Regions from separate parts of the Caballeronia sp. GAWG1-1 genome, predicted to be linked through region 1. Evidence: predicted binding sites of a transcription regulator. Region 1 holds the regulator's gene; each other region holds the start of a gene.
The links. Region 1 encodes FliA, which starts transcription of late flagellar genes. Its sites were predicted from a motif close to CTAAAGTTTNNNNNNNNNNNGCCGNTA; they were not measured.

Region 1 (4,091 bases):
AGAAAAGTCGTCGCTCATAACACTGAAGCATCCGCAGAAAACGCCGTTAATCATCTGTCCGAGATGCGTTCTTACACGATTCACAGCAGCTTGGCAAAACGTTGCAAAATACCAGTCGTCGGAGACGAACATCGCGACGGGGCCGCAATAAGACAAAAGCGCGACAGCAAAGACACGCGCAAAAGACCATAACAGCAAGAAATCACCACCAGGGGTTCAGTATGGAGCAGGCGCATCAACCGGCACGCCGGGCCTATGCCTTCGCATGGTCCGGCAACCGGAATCCCGAACGCGAGCAAGCCATGCTGCGTATCGGGATGGGAGCGGCAGTTCTGCTGGCTTATGCGGTGTATGCGTGGCGGCACCCTTCGGCCAACGCGTCGCTGATCACGCGGTTGATCGCGCTCTACGTGTCCTACGGTGCAATCACACTATTGCTCGTCAGCCGGATGATGGCGCTGTCCAACGTCCGGCTCGTCATCACCACTATCCTCGATCAGGCGTTGCTCGGCGCCATGCTCTTTCTCTGCGGCACGCTCGCCTTGCCGCTGCTGTGGGTGGTGTTCTGGTTTCTGATCGGCTCGGGATGCCGCTACGGCAAGCGCACGCTCGCCATTTCGTGCGCGATGGCGCTCGTCGCGATCGTCGCGCTGGCGTTGTGGCAACCGTGGTGGGTGGCAAACCGCGCCGCCGCGCTCGGGCTCGCGCTGAGCGTGCTGGGCGCGTCGGTGTATCTGAGCGTGCTGGTCGACAGGCTTGGCAGCGCGAATCGCGTGCTGGCGCGGCAGGCATCGACGGACCCGCTCACGGGCCTCTATAACCGTTACGCGCTCGAACAAACCGTGAATCGCGCGATGTCCGCGCCCGAAGCCGCCGACGCGAATACCAGCGCACTGCTACTGATCGATCTCGACGGCTTCAAGGGCGTGAACGATACCTACGGTCACGCGGTCGGCGACGTGCTGTTGCAGTCGTTCGCGCAATTGCTTGCACGGCGCATGCGCAAGACCGACACCATCGCGCGGCTGGGCGGCGACGAGTTCGTCGTGCTCGCGCGCAACATGCGCGATCGCAGCGCGGTGCTCACGCTCACCGATGGCATCCATTCGGCGCTCGCCGACCTCACGCTGGTGCAGGAGCGGCCAGTGAGCGTATCGGCGAGTATCGGCGCCTGCTTGCTGTCGAGCGCGGCAGAAGCGCATGACGCCGATATCACCGCCGTGCTGAGAGCCGCCGATCGCGCGATGTATCGCGCAAAGAGTCTCGGCGAAGGCAAGACGGTGTTCGCCGAGGCGCGCGACTTCGAGATGCATTGAGCCCATCCGCGCGCATTCGAGCGCCTTTGCAAAGGCAAAAGCAAAAAGCGCGCGGCCCCGGTTCGGGGCTTCGCGCGCCTCTACAACTCGGAACTCAAGCCTCGACGCTAGTCCACGACTGTTCCCGCAGCTTCGCACGCAAACGCGCCACGGCCTGGCTATGCAACTGGCACACGCGCGACTCGCTCACTTCCATCACCGCGCCGATTTCGCGCAGGTTGAGGCCCTTCTCGTAGTACAAGCTCATGAGCAGCTTCTCGCGCTCCGGCAACTTGTCGATGGCTTCGATCAGCGCGCCGCGCAGACTGTCGTCCAGAAGCGCCGACAGCGGGTCCGAACGATCGACGCAGTAACGGTCGAGGAACGGCTCGTCGTCCGCCGAGCGGTCGAAGTCTTCGTAATAGATCAACTGGCTGCCGTGCAAGTCCTGCAGCATCGACTGATACTCGTCGAGCGGCATCTTCATGTGCTCGGCGACTTCGGTCTCGCTGGCCGAACGGCCAAGGTTCTGTTCCACCTTGTGTACCGCCGACTCCACTTCGCGCGATGTCTTGCGCATGCTGCGTGGCAACCAGTCGTTGGCGCGCAACTCGTCGAGCATGGCGCCGCGAATACGCTGACTTGCGTAGGTTTCGAACTGGGCGCCCTGATCTTCCTTGTAGCGGCTAGCCGCATCGAGGAGGCCAATCATGCCGGCCTGGATCAGATCGTCGAGATCGACGCTCGCCGGCATTTTGGCGACGAGCTGGAGTCCGAGGCGGCGAACGAGCGGCGCATATTTCGTAAGCACGTCGGACTGCGAGAGTTTGCCTTGGGCGTTATACATCCTGTTCACCTTTCAATATCACATCGACGCCGTGCTGCTCATTGCATGATCGGAAAACGCCGCCGCTCGGTGCGCCGCTTTCCGTCCGCTTTCACCAGACTCGCCAACCGGAATGTGCGCGTCGTACTGGCTCGCTTCGTCGCCGCGCGAAAACGGCGCGGGACGCATCGGCCAGTGCAGCAGCTCGGCTGCGATGTAGCGGTAGTCGCGCGCCGCGGCCGTAGCCGGAAACGCTTCCACCGCACACCGAGAGAGCTCCCTCGCCCGAGCGACGCGCGCATCCTCGGACACATACCCTGCCTGCACGAGCGACACGGCCAGATAACGGCTCGCGACACCCGAGAGGTTGTCGAACGCGACCGCTGCATCGGCTGCGTCCTGCACGTGATTCATCAGCACGCGGAACTGGCCGATCGCGTGGGCGTAGTGCAAGCGCTTCATGCACGCATACGCCTCGGTGATCGCCGACGCGGCTACCCGCGTCACTATCAGAAAGTCATGCGCCTGCGCCGCGAGCGACGAGAGCGCGCCATTACGATCGAGTTGCGCATCGATCAGCACGATGTCCGCAGGGCCGTCGAGCAGCGCGCGTGCTTGCGCTGCGTCGTGGCTGATACGTTCATCGCGCGGTGCGGCGATCAGCGAAAAACCCATCGGCGTGCGCACCGCGACATCCTGCAGTTCGCGACGGCCGGACATCACCGCCGAGAGCGCGCCCGCGCCATCCACACCCGCCATGCGGCTGACCGAGCCCGCGTTATGCCGCTCGTCGATGACGAGCACATCCTTGCCATGCACGGACAACGCCGCGCCGAGATTCACTACCGCCGACGTGCAACCGATGCCCGCCGGTCCGCCCACTACAGCCACCACGCGAGAACTGGCGCGCGTCAGCAGCCTTCTCAGGCCTTCAGCCTGATCGAGCACGAACTTATCCAAAATGGACTCCATGCAGTTCGGTCGTGGCGCGTGCGGACAGTGCGGACAGAAGCGCCGGCACATCGTCGTCTTGCGGCACGAAAGGCGAGCCATCGCGCGGAATGCAGAACGCGCTCTTGATGAGGAAACGCTTGGTTGCGACGTACAAGTTCTCCGGCACCTTCTGACCGGTCGATACGTAATGCACCGGCAGCTTGTAGCGGATGACCGTATCGAGCACGCTGCCGAGGTTGGTCGCCTCGTCGAGCTTGGTCAGAATGCAGCCCGCGAGCGGCGGCTGGTCCGGCGCACTCTTGTAGGCCTGCACGACTTCGTTGAGCGTGTCGCCGTGGCTCGTGGCGTTCAGCAGCAACAAGCGTTGCACCGGCTGACCCGTGCCGCACAGCATCGCGATCTGGTCGGAGACCGTGCGATCGCGCTGGCTCATGCCGATCGTGTCGATCAGCACGATATGTTTGTTGCGCAGTTCGGAGAGCGCGAGTTGCAGGTCGGCGCCGTCCTTTACCGCGTGCACCGAGACGCCGAGAATCTTGCCGAAGATGCGCAGTTGTTCATGCGCGCCGATCCGGTAGCTGTCCGTCGTCAGGAGCGCGACCTTGCTGGCGCCGAAGCGCATCACGCAGCGCGCCGCGAGCTTTGCCGTGGTCGTCGTCTTGCCGACGCCCGTCGGGCCCATCAGCGCGAACACGCCGCCGCGTTCCATCAACGCGTCTTCGCTCGGCATCACCGGCAGATTCGATTCGAGAACTTGCTGCACCCATTCGAGCGCGTTTTCCACGTTCTCCATCGACGGCATGTTGTCGATCACCATGCGCACGAGTTGCGCGGAGAAACCGGCGGCGAAGAGGCGCTTGGTCAAGGCCGAGTTGGTCGGGTTGCGGCGCTGGCGGTCGCCCCACAGCAAACCCGAGAAGTGCTCTTCCATCATCTCGCGCATCGACGAGAGTTCGTTCATCACCGTTTCGTTGACGACTTGCTCCATGCGCGTGCGGATGGCTTCGGTCACGACG
Region 2 (4,091 bases), on a different contig from region 1:
AGCGCGTTCGAACGTCTCACACGCGGGGCAGCGCGCCTCAGGCACGACGAATTCACGCGCCGCGTGTCCGGCATCGTGCGCGTGAACGCGCTGGCAAGCTTCGCGTTGTGCTGGCTGCTGCCGCGTCTCGCCAACTTTCAGGCGCGCTTTCCCGATATCGACGTCAGGTTGTCGACCACGTCGCGCAAGTTGCGGTATATCGGCGATGCCTTCGATATCGGCATACGCTCGGGTCACGAACAAGGCGCGGGCGTCGTATCGCGCTCGTTGATGGCCGATGTGCGCCTGCCGGTGTGCAGCCCCGCGCTGCTGCGTCAGCGTCCCATAGCAAGCGTCGCGGATCTGCGTCATCACGCGCTGCTGCATTCCGCCAGCACGCGCACGAGTTGGTCGTCGTGGCTCAAGCAGGCGGGCGCGGCGGACTTGCGCGCGACCCGGCACGTCGAGTTCGAGCACACGTATCTTCAACTCGCTGCTGCAGCGGAGGGGCTCGGCGTGGCGCTCGCGTCGTTGCCGCTGATCGGACGCGATATCGCCGAAGGCCGACTCGTATGCCCGATCGCGGCGCCGGCGTGGCGCGCGCCCGATTACACACTGGCGATCAACGCAGACCGCGTCGGGGATGACGCCGTGGTTTCCTTCGAGAAGTGGATCATGGCGAGCGCGGGAGGTGCCGGAAGTTAAAGAAGCGCGTTCCATCGTCCGATATATTGAAGGCCGGCGCGCGATGGCAAGCGGTCGCTTCAAAGACCAACTTTTCAGACGAACGAAACATGATCAAAATTCACGAGGCGGGACAGCCGGCGAACGGCCCCGTTCGCTGCGGTGGCTGCAATAGCCCCGAAGTGGCGCAGATCGAAATGGCCTTTGCGTTTCAGCCTATCGTCGACGTGCAGTCGGGCAGTCCCTATGCCTACGAGGCGCTCGTACGCGGGCCGAATGGCGAATCGGCGGGTTCGGTGTTGTCGCAGGTCGACGACTCGAACCGTTATAACTTCGATCAGCGTTGCCGCACGACTGCAATCGAGCAGGCGGCAAGCATGGGGATGGACAGCTTTCTGTCGATTAACTTCATGCCGAACGCGGTTTATCAGCCTGCGGCATGCATTCGCAGTACCTTCGAGGCCGCCGAGAAACACGGCTTCCCGGTGAATAAGATCATCTTCGAAACCATCGAAGGTGAGAACATCATTAGCCGTTCGCATCTGGTGCAGATCTTCCGCGCGTATAAATCGTTCGGCTTTCAGACCGCGATCGACGATTTCGGCGCGGGTTATTCAGGGCTCACACTGCTCGCCGACTTTCAGCCGGACTTGATCAAGCTCGACATGGCATTGGTGCGCGACATCGACACCGACACCGTGCGTCAGCGGATCGTTGCCGGCGTCTTGAAGATTTGCAGTGATCTGGAAATTCGCGTGATCGCGGAAGGCATCGAGACGCAAGGCGAGCGCGATTTTCTGGAAGCAGCCGGCGTGAGCCTGATGCAAGGCTATTTGTTCGCCAAGCCCTCGTTTAAAGAGATGCCTGCGATTGCCAATGTGCGTTAATGCAGGGTGCCAAAATGTTGAAGGCCGTGCTTGGGACGTTGCTAATCGTTTTGGCGGGATGCGCGGTGCCTGGTGCGCCGGCATCGCCAGAGAATAGCGTTGGAGCCGAAGGGTCGGCCACCCAAGCTCCGGCATCGACTGATCATTCACATTCAGAGCGTGTCGAGGCGCCGCGCAGAAATCCGAAGATGTATGGGCCGCCAGGCGAGTGATTGGTGTCGGGCTCACTACGCGTCGGTCCGCTCGACTACGAATCTGCAGAATCGGCCATGCCATTTGAACGGGGCATTTGGTTTTGTCCCCCGACGCTTTGCGCTACGCCGCCCGCGCTCCATTCCCGCTTAACCACCCATCAACGCATCGTCGTCTTGAGCAAATCGCCTGCGGTGCTCAACATGCCGCTCGCAATCTTGCCCGAGTCGATCTTGTAGGTTCCATCACGCAGAGCCGCCTTGATCGATTCGACCTTCGCCGTGTCGATGTCCGCGCCGCCCGTGACTTGCATAGACGACAACGAGGACAACGTCACTTTCGAACTGGTTGCGTTGGTCGCGCTGGTTTGCTGCACGCCGCCCGTAGCCTGCACATCGCGTTTGCTTGCTACGCGAAAGGTGTCGGATTGGAGTGCGGCGGGCGTGTTGTTCGATTCGATCTTCATGGCTTCGGCTCCTTGTCTGTTGAGTTCTTTAACGGAGTGGGGCTTGAAATCTTTACCAAGCCCGGCGGCCTGCCGACACCCTCGCAACCTCGTCCAGCCCGCAAAGCCTTATCCAGTAAGCCTCCCGTGTATTTGCAACAAATTGAAACAAAGTGTGAGGAATCGCACATAGACCGGACTTGGCGTCTGCGAGGGCAAGAAATTTCTTAAAATACTAGACGACTGGTCTACTATAAGCTAAAGTCCACCCATGCCTACCGCAAACACATCAGAAACCGTCGACGTCCGCGAAAACATCATTACCGTCGGTCAACGGTTGATCGGCGCCAAAGGCTTTTCCGCCGTCGGCCTGAATGAGATTCTCACGGAAGCCGGCGTGCCGAAGGGCTCGTTCTATCATTATTTTGGCTCCAAGGATGCGTTCGGCGTGGCGCTCCTGGAACGCTATTTCGAGGACTACCTGAACGACCTCGACCAGACGCTAGCGCAGCCCGGACTGAGCATGGCGCAGCGGCTGACGAACTACTGGAGCATCTGGCAAGAAACCCAGTCCTTCTTCGATTGCCAGGGCAAATGTCTCGCGGTCAAGCTCGGCGCCGAAGTGGCGGACATGTCGGAGGCCATGCGCGCCACGCTGAAGCGCGGCACGGCGGGGATCGTTAGCCGTCTTGCAAGTGCAATCGAAATCGGTGTGGCGGAAGGCTCGCTTTCGATCGAAGGTGATCCGCAAAGCGTCGCGCAGAGCTTGTATCAACTGTGGCTCGGCGCCAGCATCATGGTGAAGATTGTTCGCAACACGCAGCCGTTTGAAGTGGCGACGACGACAACGCAGCAGATCTTGCGACTTGCTCCCTGACGAAGCAGGGAGCGAGGTGCCAGCACTTCTTTAGAGGTGCTTTTTTTGAAGCATTTACTAGACGACTGGTCTACTAACCCCATCAACCTTCTTTACGGTTTCGCCTTACTCACCCACGGAGATGCAACATGAAAGTGCTCATGGTTCTGACCTCGCATGACCAACTCGGCAACACGGGCCGCAAGACGGGTTTCTGGCTCGAAGAGCTGGCCGCACCCTACTACGCCTTCAGGGATGCGGGCGCGGAAATCGTGCTGGCATCGCCTAAAGGTGGTCAGCCGCCGCTCGACCCGAAGAGCAACGAGCCGGCCAATCAGACCGAGATGACACATCGTTTCGAAGCCGATTCGCAGGCTACCGCGCAGCTTGCCAGCACGGTAAAGCTCGATCTCGTCTCGCAAGCCGATTTCGATACCGTGTTTTATCCGGGCGGTCATGGTCCGCTCTGGGACCTGGCCGAAGACAAAAACTCGATCGCCCTGATCGAAGCCTTCTTGGCCGCTGGCAAGCCTGTCGCGCTGGTCTGCCACGCACCTGGCGTGCTGCGCCATGTCCGCACGCCGGAGGGCGCACCGCTTGTCGAAGGCAAACGAGTCACGGGCTTCACCAACTCCGAGGAAGCCGCGGTCGGACTGACCGATGTCGTGCCGTTCCTCGTTGAAGACGAACTCAAGGCGAAGGGCGGCATCTATTCGAAGCTCGAAGACTGGGCACCTTATGTCGTCACCGATGGCCTTTTGATTACCGGGCAGAACCCGGCTTCATCGTCGTCCGCTGCGGCGACGTTGATGAAGCACCCGGCGCTCGCGCAATAACCGACGTTGACGTTACCGGCGCGCGCGGCCATTGGGCGGCCGCGCGCCATGGAACCCACGCTCGTGCCAGGACTTGCGATGCACGGGCAAATTGCCGGGCGCGTGAGCTCGTCGATCCCACATCACGAAACCAGCCCGCGTGTCGTGAGAAATCCTGCTGCGTGGCAGCATGCACGCGTTGCACATAGCCCCGGTGCGTTTCTCATCGCGGA
Region 3 (4,091 bases), on a different contig from region 1:
ATGACGAGCGATCGGACGCTGATGGGCGAGTTCGCCAATGCCATGACCACGAAGCTGCTGGCGTGGCTCTTGTTCGTCGTGATCAGCGTGGCGAATGTGTGGCTCGTCGTGCAGACCGTGAGCGACTGGCTTTCCTGAGCGCATGAAAGAAAGCGCCATGCACGCGTGATTTGTGCATGGCGCATCTGTCGATGTAGCCTGGAGGTTACTTGACCACCGCTGCCGGTGCGGTCGATTTCGCCGCCACGGCCGCCGGAATCGCGGTTTCGGGAGGCAAGGTCTGATCCACCGTCGTGCGGCCGCCATCGCGGAAGAATGCCTGTTCCGCAGCCTTGTTCAGCACGAGAATACTGATACGGCGATTGGTCGGTTCGTCGGCAACGTCCTTATTGAGCGGCAGCGCATCGGCGAGACCGCGCACCTGAAGAATCTTGCTTTCCTTCATGCCGCCGCTGACCAGCGCCCGGCGCGCGGAGTTGGCACGCTCGCTCGACAGCTCCCAGTTCGAGTAACCCGTTTGATTGCCGGAGTAGGGCACGGCGTCCGTGTGACCGGCGATAGACACGCGGTTATCGACGTCATTCAACGACGCGCCGATATTCGTGAGAATCGTCGTCACGTAGCTTTCGAGCTTGAAGCTGCCCGACGCGAACATGGGCCGCTTGAGCGAATCGACAATCTCGATACGCAAGCCTTCGCTCGTGATCGCGATCCGAATCTGATCCTTGAACGCTTTCAGTGCAGGCGTCTGTTCGATCAGCGCTTGCAGCTTCTGCTTCAGTTGCTGCAGGCGCTGCATGTCGTCCGCGGCGACGGCGGCACGCGCGATTTGCGGCGGCACTGGCTGCGTCTGGCTCTTCTTGCCTTCGCCGGGACGCGTGCTCGACAGATCGCGTCCGCCGCCCGGAATCACGCTCGTGTGCGCGGATGCGCCGCCGTCGTTGCCGAAGAGCGCGGAAAGCGGTGTGTTGAAGTAATCCTCGATGCCTTCCTTGTCGTACTTCGACGTGGAGCCCAGCAGCCACATCAAGAGAAAGAAGGCCATCATCGCGGTGACGAAGTCGGCGTAGGCAATCTTCCATGCGCCGCCATGATGACCGTGTCCGTGCGCCTTCTTCTTGCGGCGCACGATGATGGTCGGCGCGAGCACGGATTGCAGCGGATCGCGTGAAGGTTTCTCAGCCATGAACGTGTTTTCCGGTAATGAGCGCGAGCGGCTTTAAGCGGACTTCGGCATCTTGGTGGCGCGCACGGCGTCGTCCAGTTCCTTGAAACTCGGACGGTCCGCCGTGAAGAGCACCTTGCGGCCGAACTCGACGGCGATGGTCGGCGCGTAGCCGTTCATCGACGCGAGCAACACGGACTTCACGCACTGGAACGGCTTGGCTTCGGCCGCGCCCTTTGCGTTGAGCAAGTCAGCGAGCGGTCCGAAGAAACCGTATGCGAGCAGAATGCCGAGGAAGGTTCCGACGAGCGCACCCGCGATCATCTCGCCGAGCACGGCGGGCGCGGCGCCGACCGAGCCCATGGTGTGCACCACGCCCATCACCGCCGCGACGATACCGAACGCCGGCAAGCCGTCCGCCATCTTCTGAATTGCGTTGCCGGCAATCGCGCTTTCGGTGTGATGCGTTTCGAGTTCTTCGTCCATCAGGTCCTGCATTTCCATCGCGTTGACGTTGCCTGCGGACATCATGCGCAGATAGTCGACGATGAATTCGAGCAGATGATGATCGTTCATCACGTGTTCGTACTTCTGGAACACGGGGCTGGCTTCGGGAGCATCGACGTCGGCTTCGAGCGCCATCATCCCTTCCTTGCGGGCCTTTTGCAGCAGCTCATAGAGCAGCGCGATCAGCGCAAGGTATTTCTCTTTCGTGTAGGCGCCGCCCTTAAAGGCCTTCGGCAGACCTTGCAAGGTCTTCTTGAGCGTTGCGGTCGGATTGGACACGACGAACGCGCCGATTGCCGCCCCGAAAATACACAGCAACTCGAACGGCTGAACCAGCGCCGCCAGATGCCCGCCGACGCCGATAAAACTCCCGATCACCGAACCGATGACCACTACCCAACCGATAATGACAAACATGATCTCTCCGCAAGAAGTCAGGGCGTCGCGAGCACTGCGAGCTCGACATGAGACACGCACGGCACGCGAAACTTTATTGGCTTGTTGATGGCTTTTAACGGCGCGGACCACCCGAGATTTAGGGTTACGCGCGCAAAGATTTCTGCGCAATGGTTTGCGAGGTAAATGTTACGACGGCATTCGGCGCAACTTTGACCGGTCATTACGCGTCAGGTAATGGATCGCGGATGGACGAATCGACTAACATCGGCGGCATGAATTCGACTCTTGCGTTCGTTGCATCGAGTGTTGCGCCGCCCGCGACGGTCGGCGCGCTGTTGCGTGAATGGCGCCAGAAACGGCGCATGAGCCAGCTCGACCTGGCTGGCGACGCCGATGTATCGACGCGTCATTTGAGCTTTATCGAATCAGGGCGATCGTTGCCGAGCCGCGAGATGCTCATGCGCCTGGCCGAGCAACTCGATGTGCCGCTGCGCGAGCGCAATACGCTCCTGATGGCGGCGGGTTATGCGCCGCTATATCGCGAACGCCCGTTCGCCGATCCGCAACTCGATGCCGCGCGCCGTGCCGTCGAACTCGTGCTCAAGGGACACGAGCCGTATCCGGCGTTGGCCGTCGATCGTCACTGGACGATGATCGCTGGCAACGCCGCCGTGTCGGCGCTGGTTGCGCTCGCGGCGGATGCGTCGCTACTCGCGCCGCCCGTGAACGTGCTGCGCTTGTCGCTGCATCCACAGGGCTTGGCTCACGCAATCGAGAACTGGCACGAATGGCGCGGGCATCTACTGGCGCGTGTGCGTCGGCAGATCGAGGTTTCTGGAGACGCCACGCTCGCCGCGCTGCTCGTGGAACTTGAGGCGTATCCAACGCCGCCGCATGCCGGCAAGGCGAGGAGTGCCGAACTCGATCCCGTGGTCGTGCCGCTGCGCCTTTTGACGCCGCACGGCACACTGTCGTTTCTGAGCACGACGACGGTATTCGGCACGCCGGTGGACATCACGCTATCCGAGTTGGCAATCGAGGCCTTTTTTCCCGCCGACGAATTTACGGCTACCGCGCTCGCGGAGATGTCGTTGCGCTCACGGCCATCAGCTTACAAAATTGAACCTGACGACGCGGCGCGAATCAATGAATGAGCACCCGGCGTTTTAGCGAAGCGGCTAACCATGGCTTTTGTCCAACCAACGCGGAAGACAGCGATGATTCAAACATTCGAACAAGTAATCGGCGGGCAAAGCATGCAGTTCTGCGCGAGTATCGCGGACGGCGGCGGTCCCCGGCGCGTCATCATCAGCCGGGCGGATTCGGCGGAATCGCTCGTGATCGTGGAGGCGGGCGGCATTATCGGTGCCATCAAAGCGGAAGTCGAGGCGCCGGATACGTTCGTCGCGGATGCCATGAAGCGGGCGCAGGAGGAAGGCTTGATCGAGCGCGCCCTGCAGACGGGTGCCGTGCAAACTACGAATTTGTAATTCTGGTTTGAACGGCAACGACGCCCGCGCGGCGATCTTCGGTCGCGCGGGCGTTGTGCTTTCTGTGTTTGGATGATAGTGCTAGCCACATAGCGCGCTGCTTAGGCTCCTGGCCTGCCGTCTCTGCGGTCAGTTAGGCGTGACCTCGACCGGCGCCGGCATTCAGCGGAGTCGCGCGATCTATTTCACGAAAGCAGCGCCGCTCGAACAACGCGCGCCTTCAAAGGCGCGGCTGCCCATTCCTCGGATCGGCGGGAACGAGTGGCGTCGCTGAATCCGGGCCATCGGGCATGTCCGGATCATCGGGATTCGGCGCCGCGTCGGGGTCGAGCAGCTTGTCCGGGTCTGGTTCCATCGGCTCTTCGGGTGAGCGGGGCATCGTCGACATGATGGGGTGTTCTCCAGAGTATGCAGTTCGTGTGTGACCGGCACGGTTTCGTCGATGCCGGGCGTCCCTCATGCGTCTGCAACGCGCGTTCCCGAGTCTCGTCGCATTATTCCGTCGCCTGCCGAGCCGCGCTCATCGGGCG

Region 2: flgM (flagellar biosynthesis anti-sigma factor FlgM) is a predicted target of FliA. The motif match lies at 2,238-2,264, and genes of this name have one in related genera.
Region 3: motA (flagellar motor stator protein MotA) is a predicted target of FliA. The motif match lies at 2,185-2,211, and genes of this name have one in related genera.

What each region holds. Positions count from the first base shown of each region.
Region 1 is NZ_JALQDB010000023.1:75,332-79,422, forward strand. Features, by position in the region: gene NCT03_RS13755 (Rieske 2Fe-2S domain-containing protein) at 1-18, opposite strand, end outside; gene NCT03_RS13760 (GGDEF domain-containing protein) at 222-1,316, shown strand; gene NCT03_RS13765 (RNA polymerase sigma factor FliA) at 1,411-2,142, opposite strand; gene NCT03_RS13770 (MinD/ParA family ATP-binding protein) at 2,161-3,081, opposite strand; gene flhF (flagellar biosynthesis GTPase FlhF) at 3,074-4,091, opposite strand, start outside.
Region 2 is NZ_JALQDB010000034.1:188,239-192,329, forward strand. Features, by position in the region: gene gcvA (transcriptional regulator GcvA) at 1-684, shown strand, start outside; gene NCT03_RS24155 (EAL domain-containing protein) at 774-1,550, shown strand; gene flgM (flagellar biosynthesis anti-sigma factor FlgM) at 1,903-2,208, opposite strand; gene NCT03_RS24165 (TetR/AcrR family transcriptional regulator) at 2,459-3,064, shown strand; gene NCT03_RS24170 (type 1 glutamine amidotransferase domain-containing protein) at 3,193-3,879, shown strand.
Region 3 is NZ_JALQDB010000028.1:191,458-195,548, forward strand. Features, by position in the region: gene NCT03_RS17205 (Nramp family divalent metal transporter) at 1-138, shown strand, start outside; gene motB (flagellar motor protein MotB) at 206-1,186, opposite strand; gene motA (flagellar motor stator protein MotA) at 1,220-2,089, opposite strand; gene NCT03_RS17220 (helix-turn-helix domain-containing protein) at 2,344-3,225, shown strand; gene NCT03_RS17225 (hypothetical protein) at 3,289-3,561, shown strand; gene NCT03_RS17230 (hypothetical protein) at 3,782-3,949, opposite strand; gene NCT03_RS17235 (MFS transporter) at 4,056-4,091, opposite strand, start outside.